DNA from 3 places in the Aeromonas sp. MTB genome. Region 1 is predicted to be linked to each of the others. Evidence: riboswitches for the same ligand, from Rfam matches in the RefSeq annotation. Region 1 holds a riboswitch; each other region holds the start of a gene.
The links. Region 1 has a riboswitch for cyclic di-GMP ahead of WBR25_RS20695 (immunoglobulin-like domain-containing protein). Riboswitches for the same ligand answer to the same signal wherever they lie in the genome.

Region 1 (4,689 bases):
GAATCTCAGGCAGCGATCCCGCTGTGTCGCAACAGTGCATCCACCTTGGGCTCACGACCACGGAAGGCTCGGAACAGCTCCATCGGCTCCTTCGAGCCCCCCTTCTCCAGAATATTCTTCAGGAAGGATTGGCCGGTGGCCGGGTTGAAGATCCCCTCCTCCTCGAAGCGGGAGAAGGCATCGGCAGAGAGCACCTCGGCCCACTTGTAGCTGTAGTAGCCCGCCGCATAGCCGCCCGCGAAGATGTGGGAGAAGCTGTGCTGGAAGCGATTGAACGCCGGTGGCGTCATCACTGCTACCTGACTGCGTACCTCATCCAGCAGCGCCGGAAGCTGCGCCGGATTGGCCGGGTCAAACTCCTGATGGAGACGGAAGTCGAACAGGGCGAACTCCAGCTGGCGCAGCATCTGCATGGCGGCCTGGAAGTTGCGGGCGGTCAGCATCTTCTCCAGCAGATCGGCAGGCAGCGGCTCGCCGGTCTCGTAGTGGCCGGAGATAAAGGCCAGCGCCTCGGACTCCCAGCACCAGTTCTCGAGGAACTGGCTCGGCAGCTCCACCGCATCCCACGCCACGCCGTTGATACCGGCGACACCGGCCACATCGATGCGGGTCAGCATGTGGTGGATGCCGTGGCCAAACTCGTGGAACAGGGTGACCACTTCGTTGTGGGTGAACAGCGCCGGTTTGCCATCCACCGGGCCGTTAAAGTTACAGGTCAGGTAGGCCACCGGTTTTTGCAGCGAGCCATCCTGACGGTAGCGACGGCCCAGACAAACATCCATCCAGGCCCCGCCCTGCTTGTGCTCGCGGGCGTAGAGGTCGAGATAGAAGCTGCCGCGCAGCTCGTCGTCGGCATCGAAGATGTCGTAGAAGCGCACGTCCGGATGCCAGGTGTCGATGCCGAGACGCTCGCGCACCTTCATGCCGAACACCCGCTTCACCACCTCGAACAACCCCTTCACCACCTTGCTGGCGGGGAAGTAGGGGCGCAGCTGCTCGTCGGAGATGGAGAACTTGTGCTGTTTGAGCTTCTCGGCGTAGTAGGCGAGATCCCAGGCGGCCAGCTCGCTCTGACCGTGTTGTTCGGCGGCGAAGGCGCGGATCTCCTCCAGCTCGGCCTTGCCTTGCGGCAGGGATTTGGCCGCCAGATCGGTGAGGAAGCTCACCACCTGTTCGGTCTTGTCCGCCATCTTGGTGGCCAGGGAGAGCTCGGCATAGTTGGCGAACCCCAGCAACTGAGCCAATTCTCGGCGCAGGGTGAGCAGCTCGCTCATGATGGCGGAGTTGTCCCACTTGCCCGCATTGGGGCCCTGATCGGAGGCGCGAGTGGTGAAGGCTTCGTACATCTCGGCCCGCAGCTCGCGGTTGTCCGCGTACATCATCACCGGCAGGTAGGAAGGGATATCCAGCGTGAACAGCCACCCCTCTTTGCCTTTAAGTTCCGCCATCTGACGGGCAGCGGCACGCACGCTGTCGGGCAGACCGGCCAGCTCGGCTTCATCGGCCACCAGCTTGTGCCAGCCTTGGGTCGCATCCAGCACGTTGTTGCTGAAACGGGAGGCCAGCTCGGAGAGGCGGGCCTGAATTTCGCCGTAACGCTGCTGCGCCTCGGCAGGCAGACCGATACCGGAGAGGCGGAAGTCACGCAGGGTATTCTGGATCTCCTTGCGCTGGGCACCGCTCAGCAGCGGAAAATCATCGCTCTCGGAGAGGGCCAGATAGGCCTGATAGAGCCCTTCATGCTGACCGACATAGGTCTGGAATTCGGAGAGCAGCGGCAGGCAGGCGTCATGGGCCTCGCGCAGCGCTTCGCTGTTGAGTACGGAGTTGAGGTGGCTGACCGGTGACCAGATCCGTGACAGGCGGTCATTTACCTCTTCCAGCGGGGCAATCAGGCTATCCCAGGTATGGGGATCACGCTGGGCCAGCACATCGCTGATCTTCTGCTTGCAGTCAGCAATAGCCTGAATCACGGCAGGCTGAACCTGCTCCGGCTTGATCTGGCTGAAAGGGGGCAGCGAATCCATTGTCAGCAAAGGGTTATTCATCCCGGTTACCTCTTGTTTGGTCTTGAACAGACCGCTTTAGCAGCTCTGTATGGCTTTCTAACATGTGGCCAAGCCACGCAATAATCAAGCGGGAATCCACCTCTCGGCACTGTTTTCCCCTCTTTGTGAGCTCAAACACCTCTCTGCCAGATACTGGACGGCAACAGCATGAATAATCGGTACTTTTTTGCTCTTTTTGCGGCTTTTTCAACTCTCGAACCACAAGGGAGCAGACCAAATCCAATCGACAAAAGAGTAGGTTACAGCGGCCTATCACCGGCCCTTTCCATGCTTGGAAAATAACCAATCAACAAGTTAATAACCAAAACAAATCATACACATACGTTGATTAATTTATTTTTAAGTGCATATCATAAGCAGCCTGTTACTCAGGTCACTTGATTCTCTGTGCTGCACAGAAATCGGGTGAAAAAGGCAAAGTGACCCGAAAGGGCGCGACGCAAAGCCACCGGTCTAAGGGAAAACACCTATGACAGCGGGGCTGCCCCCGGGAGCGTTCGGCCATAGCTGTACGCTCCGTTTGTACTGTATGGAGATATCAAGATGAACAAATTGAAGTTATCCCTGCTGGGCTGTCTGCTCGGCATGGGCGCCCCCATGGCATATGCCGCCAGTGCCGGTCAGGCGATGGTCAACCCCCAGTCCGGCGTAGTGGTCGGCTATTGGCACAACTGGTGTGACGGCTCGGGCTACAAGGGCGGTATCGCCCCCTGCGTCAAGCTCGATCAGGTCAACCCGCAATACAACGTGGTCGATGTCTCCTTCATGAAGGTCTATGGCAGCGATCCCATCCCCACTTTCAAACTCGACCCGGCCATCGGCATGAGCGAAAGCCAGTTTATAGAGCAGATCGCCGAGCTGAACCGTCAGGGCCGTGCCGTGCTGCTGGCGCTGGGCGGTGCCGATGCACACATCGAGCTGCGCAAGGGTCAGGAGCAGGCCTTTGCCGACGAGATCATCCGTCTGGTGGAGACCTATGGCTTCGACGGGCTGGATATCGACCTGGAACAGGCCGCCATCACCGCCGCCGACAACCAGACCGTGATCCCGGCGGCCCTGCGTCTGGTCAAGGATCACTACCGCGCCCAGGGGAAAAACTTCCTCATCACCATGGCGCCGGAGTTCCCCTATCTGACCCAGACTGGCGCCTACATCCCCTATATCCGCAATCTGGAAGGGTACTACGACTGGATCAACCCTCAGTTCTACAACCAGGGTGGCGACGGTATCTACATCGATGGTATCGGCTGGATTGCCCAGAACAACGATGCCCTGAAAGAAGAGTTCATCTACTACATGGCGGATTCGCTGAGCAACGGAACCCGCGGCTTCTACAAGATCCCCCATGACAAGCTGGTGTTCGGCATTCCGACCAACATTGACGCCGCCGCCACCGGCTATGTGCAGGATCCGCAGAAGCTCTACAACGCCTTCAACCGCCTGAAGAGCGAGGGGCAACCGCTGCGTGGCGTGATGACCTGGTCCATCAACTGGGACATGGGCCGCAACGCCGCCGGTCAGTCCTACAACGAATCCTTCATCAAGAGCTACGGCCCCTTCATCCACGATCAGGAGATCACGCCGCCGGTCGACAACGGCAAGCCGGTGTTCAGCGGCCTGAGCGATACCCGCATCAAGCAGGGTACCGCCTTTGATCCGCTGGCCGGTGTCAGCGCCAACGACAAGGAAGATGGCGACCTGACTGGCCAGATCCAGGTAGAAGGCTCGGTAGACAGCCAGCGCATCGGCCTCTACCCCCTCACCTACAAGGTGAGCGATCGCGACAACAACGTCACCGAGCAGGTACGTACCATCGAGGTCTACAGCATGAAGCCGGTGTTCAGCGGTGTCACCGACACCACGCTGGAGCTGGGTACCGCTTTCGATCCGATGACCGGCGTCAGCGCCCATGATGAAGAAGATGGCGACCTGACCGCCCAAATCAAGGTCAGCGGCAACGTCGATAGCAGCAAGGTCGGCCGCTACACCCTTACCTATCAGGTGAGCGACAGCGCCGGTCAGCAGGTAACCCAGCAGCGCAACGTGACCGTCAGGGAGCAGGGCGCCGTCTGTGAAAACAGCTGGGATGCCAAGAAGGTCTACGTGGGTGGCGACATCGTCAGCCACAACGGCAAGAACTGGCTGGCAGGCTGGTGGACCCAGAACGAAGAGCCGGGCACCACGGGTGACTGGGGCGTCTGGCGCGTACAGGGCGACAGCGACTGCGGCGGCACAACGCCCCCCGCCGAAGGCAGCAGCGACTTTACCGTCAGCGCCATGGCGAGCGAGTACACCATAGTCAACGGTCAGGTCAGCATCCGCTTCAACCTGACCACCGCCAACCCGGTACAGATCACCGCAACTCTGGAGCAGAGCGGCCACAGCCACGGTACCACCAGCAGCCAGGTGAACGGCACCAGCACCCTGGTACTGCTGGGCAGCAATGTCACCGATGGCAGCTACGACGTGGTGATCACCGGTCTGGCAGATGGCCAGCAGCCGGTGGTACAGCGCTTCCCGGTTGCGCTGACCGAAGAGAACAGCGGCGGTGGCGAAGGTGACTACCCGGCCTATGCCCCCAACACCAGCTATCAGGCTGGTGATCGGGTCAGCAATGCCG
Region 2 (4,689 bases), 480 kb from region 1:
CGCTATGCCTTGCCGCGGGTGGTAAAGGCGTTTCGCGAGCAGTTCCCGCTGGTGCAGCTGGAGCTGCGTCAGGGCAGCCCGGAGGAGATAGTGCGGCTGGTGCAGACCGGCGAGGTGGATATCGGTATCAGCAGCGAGCAGCTCGACAAGAGCGAAGGGGTGGTGGCATTTCCCTACTACCGCTGGCACCACAATATCGTGGTGCCAGAGCAACATCCGCTTACTGGCGAGCTGGATCTGACGCTGGCGGCGCTGGCCAACTGGCCCATCGTCACCTATCAAGCCGGGTTGACCGGGCGGGTGCGGGTGGATGAAGCCTTTGCTGCGGCGGGCATCGAGCCGCAGATCCTGCTGACGGCGCAGGACTCCGATGTCATCAAGACCTATGTCGAGCTGGAGATGGGGGTCGGCATACTGGCCGACATGGCGTTCGACGCCCAGCGCGATCAGGGGCTGGTGCAGCTCGATGGCAGCCATCTGTTTGCCCCCCACACCGCCTGGATCGGCCTCAAACAGGGGCAGTTCCAGCACAACTTTGCCTGGCAGTTTATCCAGCTCTGCAACCCCGAGCTGGCGCTGGCGGATATTCAGGCCCGCGCCATGGGCAGCGAGCCTGCCATCGACTTCCAGATTTGAATCGGAAGAGAAGAGCAAAAGGGGAGCCATTGGCTCCCCTTTTGCTATCCGGTGGCGAGTTACTTCACTTCATCCCACGCCATCTGCCAGTGGGAGCCGATGCCCGGCTCGTACTGGGTGGTAGTGGTGGTCCACTGCTGGCAGTAGCCGCTGTAGGGGAAGGGCTTGCACTGATAGACCTTGCCATTTTTCGGCTGCTGCACCTTGGTGCCGGCGGCATAGGATTTGAGCGAGTTCGGGAAGACGAAGTCGTATTCGCCGCTGCTCTGCTCCTTGAACATCAGATCCATGGTCTGCTGAATGGTCTCGCCGCCCGCTTTCGGGGTGGCCTTGATCACCAGCTGGTGGTGACCTGCCTTGAGCCCTTCCAGCGCCATGGTAAAGGTGTGGCTGCTGTCCTTGATGTCGGCACTGCTTTCACCCTTGGCGACGCCGCCGTGGTCATAGAGGGTGTTGGTGACGGCCAGATCGCCCTGTGCGGTGACGGTGAAATCGAGGGTGGCCTTGCCGTTGTCCAGCACATAGTCGCTGGCCAGACCGCTGACGCTGATGTTGTCCACTACCGGCGGCTGCAGCTGTTGCAGATCAATCTCGACTCGATCCAGTTTGCTGTCTCGATGCAGATAGACGGGGTTCATACCGTAGACCGGATTGAACTGGCCATCGGCTCCTTGCTGACCGGCGCGGATCAGGCTCTGCTCGGCGTTGATCTTGCTGGCGAGAGCATGGGCCCAGTTGTTCTTCTGGCCCTGCTCGGCAGTGGTGATGGTCAGCACGGTTTGCAGATCAGGGCGCTCGCCGTTGGCATCGAATACCCGGGTCATCGCCTTGTCACCCATCGCGAGGTCGATGGAGGGGTAGATGGTGCCTGCCTGGCTCCACTCCAGCGGCGGCTGGCTGCCATCTTTGAACTTGGCATCGATGATGTTGTAGAAGCTGTTGCTGGTATCGCCCACTTCCCACACGCCGAGGATCACCTGATAACCGGTGCGCTCCGGCAGGACACAGTTGTGGGTCACCTGCTTGGGCGGCTGCACCATATTGCCGTCGATGACGCAGAAGGGGGTCAGGTCAAACGAGGCGCGGGTGAGCGGCTGGTTGGGGTTCCAGTCCTGCTTGGTGAGGTAGTAGCGCCAGTTGCGGGTGACATGGTTGGCAGTGAAGGTCCAGCTGATGGCGAAGGGGCCGGGCTGTACTTCACGCTTGGTCCAGCGGTCGCTGGTCTGGATGTTCAGCTCGCTCCAGCGCGGGCTACCCGCCGAGGCGATTTGTCCATCCTGCGGGCCGGTTTGCGGGAAGCCTGAGGGGCCCTCCACGCTCTGGGGCTCCCACTGCACGCCGCCACACTGGCTGTTGCCACCGGTTTTGCACAGGTAGTTGCGACTCTCAGGCTGGCTGATGTAGCCATGAGCCAGGGCGCTGCCGCTGGCCAGCAGGGCCAGCATCGCCGCGATGTGATTGAGTTGGATTTTTGCTGCCATACATTCCTCTGTTCGATAGATGTGGGCAGTCAGTTGGCCAGGGAGTTCCCCGATGCACACTTGCGTGTGGCAACCCCGCTATCCTGGACAAAACGTCTGTAGACCGGAGGCTTTGCGTCCCGACCTTTCGGTCAGTTTGCCAAATGACTAGATGGTTATTGATGGGCCAAATGTTCGGCCATCAGCATTGTGCACTGCATTGATTAATTATTTGAAGTTAAATGTTTAAATGCACCGTTCAACGGCACATTGCTCATTCTAACTGACTGTTTTTAAATTGTTCTCTAATTTGTGAATGGCGTCGAATGCTGTTGAATATGCCGATAAGATGCATGCTGATTGCGTGTTGGCGGCGTAAAAAAACCTGCCAGCTTGGCTGGCAGGTCGGGTGACAAGGCGACACAGGTTGACGCCATCAATGACGGGCGCGCTGCTCGCCGGAGGGGAGAGATACGGGAGCCATCATTGGTGCAGTGGAGGACTCCTTGCCCAGTTTGAACACCGCAAGTCGCTCATCCAGGCTGCGGGAGAGACCGGCCAGCAGCTCGCTCTCCTGCGCCAGTTGCGAGGCGGACTGGGACATCTCCAGCGCCGAGTCGTTGATGCCGCTGACGTTGCGGTTCATATCCTCGGCCACCATGCTCTGCTGCTCGGCGGCGGTAGCGATCTGGGTCGCCATGTCGCTTACATGCTGGATGTGGTTGACGATCAGGGTGAGATCCTGCCCCGCCTGCTGGGATTGGTTGACGCTGCTCTCCGCCAGTTTGCGGCTGGTGTCCATGGCATTGGCGGCGGTGACGGCTCGTTGCTGCAGCTGGGCAATGGTGCTCTGGATCTCTTCGGTGGATTGGCGAGTGCGGCTGGCCAGCTGGCGCACCTCGTCGGCCACCACGGCAAAGCCCCGTCCCTGCTCGCCGGCACGGGCTGCTTCGATGGCAGCGTTGAGGGCCAGCAGGTTGGTCTGCTCCGAAATGGCGCTGATGACGGCGGTCACTTCGCTGATCTGCATCACCCCCTCTTTGAGCTGGTTGACCTGCTGGGTGGCCTGCTCCACCTCGGTGGCCAGCGCCTTGATACCGTGCACGCTTGCATGAACGTCACGGTTGCCGAGACCCGCTTCACCGGTCGCTTCCTGGGTATCCCGCGCGGTATTTTCGGCGTGCCCAGCCACATCGGAGATGGTGGCGCTCATCTCGTTCATGGCGGTAGCGAGCTGGGCCAGCTGATCCCGCTGGCTGGTGACCGCCTGATTGGTCTGCTCGGCGGAGGCGGCGATGCGCAGGGCGGCATCGGCCACGTTGCGAGCCCCCTGACTGGCCTCCAGCAGGGCGTGACGGATGGCATCGAGACTCTGGTTGGTGCAGCGGGCGACCACTCCCAGCTCATCCTTGCCCTGTACCGGGATGCTTACCACCAGATCCCCCTTGGCGACTCGTTGCATAGCGTGGTTGATCTGGCTGAGGGGGGAGACGATGGAGTGGGTGATGCGCCAGCCCAGCAACCCCATCAGCAGGATCACGATGGCGGTGGCGGTCCCCATCTTCATGTACTGGGCCCAGATGGTCTGCTGAATATCCTGCAGCAGCATGCCGGAACCGAGGATCCAGCCCCAGGGCTGATAGCCGGATACCATGGAGAGCTTGTCGGCGGTCTCACCCGATGGGCCGACCCACACATATTGCAGAGTGCCCTGTTTGCCCCCTTTGGCGATATCCACCATCTGATACCAGAACTGCCCGGAGGTGGCGGCACCTCCTTCACCCATCTTCTGGCCGACCAGTTCGGGACGGATGGGGTGAACCACCATGGTGCGGTTCTCGTCGATGACGAACAGGTAGTTGTTGCCATCAAAGCGGGTGTTGGTCAGCAGCTTGCGCGCCTCCTGCTGAGCCTGCTCTGCTGGCAGGGTGCTGGCCAGAAACTGGATCTGGCTCATGGCCTGCTCCAGTACCGCATTGAGCCGCGCCTCTCGCTCGCTCATCAGATTGCGCTGGAGCGCGTTGGCCGAGATAAGCAGCAGCGAGACAAAACCGACAAACGCCAGTGCGAGCAGCAAGATCAATTTGCGGCTCACGGTAATATCACCGAGCTTGAACATGACTAAACCCTCATTTCCCTGTTGATTTTATGTGGCTCTGTACCGCGTCAGCCAGTTTGTAAGAGTTAACAACTCATTTACTTTCAGTCTCTTGCCGAGCTTTCTCAAATGAGCGTTTTAACATCAGTATAGTCAGCAGACAGCAACCCCCACTTTTTGGTAGCGTGTTGATGCGCATCCCAGCGCAATTTTTGCCAAAGAGTGTGAATGGTTTGGCATTTCTTCAAAAAAAGGAGTGGGCCCCGCTGCGGGTGACCCCATAACAAGAGGGAATTTATGAGTTCCATTGCCAGGAATTACTTCAACCAGCTCAACGCCGACTACCTGCAGGTGCACAGGCGCAAGGAGGATCTCTTCTGGTCCACCTATATGGGCACCAGCGATGATCAGGCCGGTTTCACCGCGGCCGAGCAGGCCTACAAGGCCTTTTGTGCCAATCCGGCCCGTCTGCCCGAATTGCGGGAGATGTTGGTG
Region 3 (4,689 bases), 1.0 Mb from region 1:
GGATCACGTGGCGCGGCGGGTCGCCTTTATGAAGCGGGGCAGCGCCCATATCTCGGCGCGGGAGCGCCCGGACGGGCGGGTGATCGAGATGCAGGGCAACCCCATGCCAGCCGGCGGTTTTGTCATGACCTTTACCGACATCACGCCGTTTCGCGATGCGGAGCGGGTGCTGCGCGAAGCGAACGAACATCTGGAAGCGCGTGTGGCCGAGCGCACCCGTGAGCTCTCCGATCTCAACCGTCAACTGCTGCTGGTGAACCAGCAGGTGGAGCGGGCCAATCAATCCAAGAGCCGTTTTCTGGCGGCGGTCAGCCATGATCTGACCCAGCCCCTCAATGCCGCCAAGCTGTTTACCTCCTCCCTGCTGGAGATGCTGCCCGATGCTGGTGAGCAGGCCCGCATCGCCCGCCATATCGACGATGCGCTGGGGGCGACCGAGGATCTCATCACCGATTTGCTCGATATCTCGCGGCTCGAAGCGGGCAAGTTCAAGGCCAAGAAGCTCGACTTTGCCCTGCGCGATCTGCTCGACAACCTCAAGGCGGAGTTTGGCGTACTGGCGCAGGCGGGGGGGATCCACTTCTCGGTGGTGGAGAGCAAGCACGCGGTGCACAGCGATGTGCGGCTGCTGCGCCGGGTGCTGCAGAACTTCCTGACCAATGCGTTTCGCTACAACCCGGGCGGCAGGGTGCTGCTTGGTTGCCGCCGGATGGGGGAGAAGATCCGCATTGAGGTATGGGACAACGGCCCCGGTATCCCGCAAGACAAGCAGGAGGCGATCTTCGACGAGTTCTCCCGCCTCGATCACTCCCGCACCGCCAAGGAGCAGGGGCTAGGTCTGGGGCTCGCCATCGCCCGCGGCATCTCGCAGGTGCTCGGTCATCAGCTCACATTGCAGAGCTGGCCGGGCAAGGGATCTGTCTTTGCGGTGACCCTCAATCTGGCGACCCGGCCGGTCACGGCCCATCAGCTGGCGGCGCCGGTGGTGCGTGACAGCCAGCTGGAAGGTGTAGCCGTGCTCTGTATCGACAACGAGCGGGACATTCTGACCGCCATGAGCACCCTGCTCGGCCGTTGGGGCTGCGAGGTGCGCTGCGCCGTCGATCTGGCCGAAGCCGAGGCGCTGGTAGCAGAGGGGTTTGTGCCGAGACTGGTGCTCTCCGACTACCACCTCGATGATGGCAAGACCGGGTTGGAGGCGCTCGCAGCCCTCCAGCGAGTGTGTGGCGACGAGCTGGGAGGCATCATCATCAGCGCTGATCGCAAGAGCGAGCTGCAGGTGCAGATCCGCGAGCGTGGGTATGGCTACATCAGCAAACCGGTCAAACCACTCAAACTGCGAGCCCTGATGAACAGCCTGCTGCTGCGCTAGCCGCATCCGGGGCAGCTAGCCGTGAACCGGCTCACAAAACCGTGCAATGATCCCGCAGGCCCTGGTCATGGATGAATGCCGAAAACAGAGATTTATTGGCGAAGATCTCTTCATCTTCCAGCGCAATCGCCGCCAGTTACAGTATTGGCTTGCCACTGTCGTTCAACGCCGACAGTGGCAGACCGGATTGGCTCACTCTATAGTCGGGATGCGATTTTTTGCATCGCAAATGAAGTAACCGAAGGGCAAACCGATCGCAAGGTCGGGACGCAAAGCTTCCGGTCCAGGGATGAGCCGTACTTGAGATAGCGGGGCCACCACAGGTTGTTGTGCACCTTTGCCAAGAGGCCGCACTGCCGTCTGCGTTACCTGTCAGGGCGTAGCCCTTTTCGTTGCCAACATAACGAAATAGGGAAATATAAAAAATGCTAAGTCCAAAGCCTACCATGCTGGCCCTTGCGGTCGGTCTGTGCTGCGCCTCGTCCGCTTATGCTGCGGCGCCCGGCAAGCCGACCATCGGATGGGGCCCCACCAAGTTTTCCATCGTTGAAGTCGATCAGGCGGCTACTGCCTACAACAATCTGGTCAAGGTAAAGGATGCCGCCGATGTGGAGGTGAACTGGAACCTCTGGAGCGGCGATCTGGGCCAGAGTGCCAAGGTGCTGCTCAATGGTCAGGAGGTGTGGTCCGGCCCCTCGACCGCAGCGGGCAGCGCCAAATTCAAGGTGAAGAAAGGGGGGCGCTACCAGATGCAGGTGGCGCTGTGCAACGCCGATGGCTGTACCCTCTCTGATGCCAAGGAGATCGTGGTCGCCGATACCGACGGCAGCCATCTGGCGCCACTCAAGGCGCCGCTGCAGGAGAACAACAAGCCCTACGCCAACAAGTCCGGCAAGGTGGTGGGGACTTACTATGTGGAGTGGGGAGTCTATGGCCGCAAGTTTACGGTGGACAAGATCCCGGCCCAGAACCTGACCCATATCCTCTATGGCTTCACCCCCATCTGCGGCGGGGATGGCCTCAACGACAGCCTCAAGGAGATCGAAGGGAGCTTCCAGGCGCTGCAACGGGCGTGCGCCGGCCGGGCGGACTTCAAGGTGGCGATGCACGATCCCTGGGCCGCCATCCAGATGCCGCAAGGCAACCTCACTGCTCATGACGAGCCCTACAAGGGCAACTTTGGCGCCCTGATGGCGCTCAAGCAGGCCTATCCGAACCTCAAGATCCTCCCCTCGGTCGGTGGCTGGACCCTCTCCGATCCCTTCTACTTCCTCGGTGACAAAACCAAGCGCGATGTGTTTGTCGGCTCGGTGAAAGAGTTCCTGCAGACCTGGAAGTTCTTCGACGGTGTGGATATCGACTGGGAGTACCCGGGCGGACAGGGTGCCAACCCGAAACTGGGCAGCCCGAGTGATGGTGCCACTTATGTGGCCCTGATGAAGGAGCTGCGGGCCATGCTCGACGAGCTGGAGGCCGAGACCGGTCGCCAGTATGAGCTCACTTCCGCCATTGGAGCGGGGGGCGACAAGATCCAGGATGTGGACTACAAAGCGGCCCAGCCCTACATGGACCACATCTTCATGATGACCTACGACTACAACGGTGCCTGGAGCAACACCGAGCTCGGTCACCAGACCAACCTTTATGCGGCGAGCTGGGACCCCGATACCAAGTACACCACCGACAAGGCAGTGAATCAGCTGCTGGCGCAGGGGGTTGAACCGGGCAAGCTGGTGGTTGGTGCCGCCATGTATGGCCGTGGCTGGACCGGGGTGAGCGGTTATCAGGGCAACAACCCCTTCACCGGCAAGGCGACCGGCAAGGTGAAAGGCACCTGGGAGGACGGGGTGGTGGATTACCGCGACATCGTCAACAACCGGATGGGGGCGGGCTGGGAGAAGGGCTACGACGAGGTGGCCGAGGCGCCCTATCTGTTCAAGGCGGCGACCGGCGATCTCATCACCTATGACAACGATCGCTCGGTCAAGGCCAAGGGGCAGTATGTGCTGGCCAACAAGCTCGGTGGCCTCTTCTCCTGGGAGATCGACGCCGACAACGGCGACATCCTCAATGCCATGCACGAGGGTCTGGGTCACGGCGAGGGAACCACTCCACCAGCCAACAAGCCGCCGCTGGCCAACGCGGGCAGTGACCTCAAGGTGACCGGCCCGACCGAGGTGACGCTGGATGGTTCGGCCTCCCACGATCCGGAAAACAGCGCGCTCAGCTACAGCTGGAAGCAGATCTCCGGCCCGCAGGCTGCCCTGCTCGATGCCACTCAGGCCAAGGCCCGTGTTGTACTCGATGCGGTGACTGCCGACATCAATCTGGTGTTCGAGCTGACGGTGACCGATGACCAGCTGTTGAGTGCCAAGGATCAGGTGGTGGTGACCAACAAGGCGCCGCAGGCCAATCTGGCGCCTGTGGTGAGTCTACCTGCCACGGCCTCTGTGGAGGCGGGCAAGCAGGTGACCATCAAGGCGACCGCCTCCGATCCGAACGGTGATCCGCTCACTTATCAGTGGAGCGTGCCGGCAGGCATCACCGCAACGGGCCAGAACAGCGCCACTCTGGTAGTCACCGGCCCGAGCGTCACCAGCGACACCGGCTATGACCTGAGCGTCACCGTCTCCGACGGCGGGCTGGATGCCAGTGCGGCAACCCGTCTGACGGTCAAACCGGCCAGCAGCGGCGGTGGTTGCACGGCGACCGATCCGGATGCGGCCAACTGGCCAGTCTGGAAAGCGGCAAGCACCTATAACAGCGGCGACAAGGTGAGCCATAACCAGCTGGTGTGGCAGGCTAAGTACTGGACCCAGGGCAACGAGCCTAGTCGCACCGCGGATCAGTGGCTGCTGGTGAGCAAGGTGCAACTGGGTTGGGATGCCAATGTGGCCTACAACGGTGGCGAGCTCACCACCCATAACGGCCGTCAGTGGAAGGCGCAGTACTGGACCAAGGGCAATGAGCCCGGCAAACACGACGTCTGGCAGGATGTGGGAGCCGCCAGCTGTAAATAAGCATTGAATGGTGGCGGGGCATGCCAGTCATGCCCCGTTTTTTCTCCCCGCTTCGCCACATTCTGGCGGGTCTGCCAATCGGTTTCCCCACCCAGCTTCTCTTTTGTGCCTGCAAAGCGGCCCTTCCGGGCTAGTGATTAATGCTCTCCCCGCTTGCTGGCATCTGTGCCGCACGCTGCTCTTTGTGGTGCCGCTTGTGTTGATACATGTCGGCATCGGCTCTGGCAAACGCGGCAGCAAAGTCGCCGCGATAGGGGGCCATCCCCATGCTGCACGAGATAGTCGGGGAGGCGCTGG

Region 2: linked by a shared signal. The riboswitch ahead of gbpA (N-acetylglucosamine-binding protein GbpA) and the one ahead of WBR25_RS20695 (immunoglobulin-like domain-containing protein) in region 1 are both predicted to bind cyclic di-GMP.
Region 3: linked by a shared signal. The riboswitch ahead of WBR25_RS04455 (glycosyl hydrolase family 18 protein) and the one ahead of WBR25_RS20695 (immunoglobulin-like domain-containing protein) in region 1 are both predicted to bind cyclic di-GMP.

What each region holds. Positions count from the first base shown of each region.
Region 1 is NZ_CP147026.1:4,510,543-4,515,231, forward strand. It holds gene prlC (oligopeptidase A) at 6-2,048, opposite strand; cyclic di-GMP riboswitch class I at 2,473-2,558, shown strand; gene WBR25_RS20695 (immunoglobulin-like domain-containing protein) at 2,613-4,689, shown strand, end outside.
Region 2 is NZ_CP147026.1:4,031,861-4,036,549, reverse strand. It holds gene cbl (HTH-type transcriptional regulator Cbl) at 1-636, shown strand, start outside; gene gbpA (N-acetylglucosamine-binding protein GbpA) at 696-2,117, opposite strand; cyclic di-GMP riboswitch class I at 2,183-2,268, opposite strand; gene WBR25_RS18420 (methyl-accepting chemotaxis protein) at 2,533-4,215, opposite strand; gene WBR25_RS18415 (M3 family metallopeptidase) at 4,492-4,689, shown strand, end outside.
Region 3 is NZ_CP147026.1:944,843-949,531, forward strand. It holds gene WBR25_RS04450 (hybrid sensor histidine kinase/response regulator) at 1-1,372, shown strand, start outside; cyclic di-GMP riboswitch class I at 1,607-1,694, shown strand; gene WBR25_RS04455 (glycosyl hydrolase family 18 protein) at 1,798-4,392, shown strand; gene WBR25_RS04460 (sensor domain-containing diguanylate cyclase) at 4,523-4,689, opposite strand, start outside.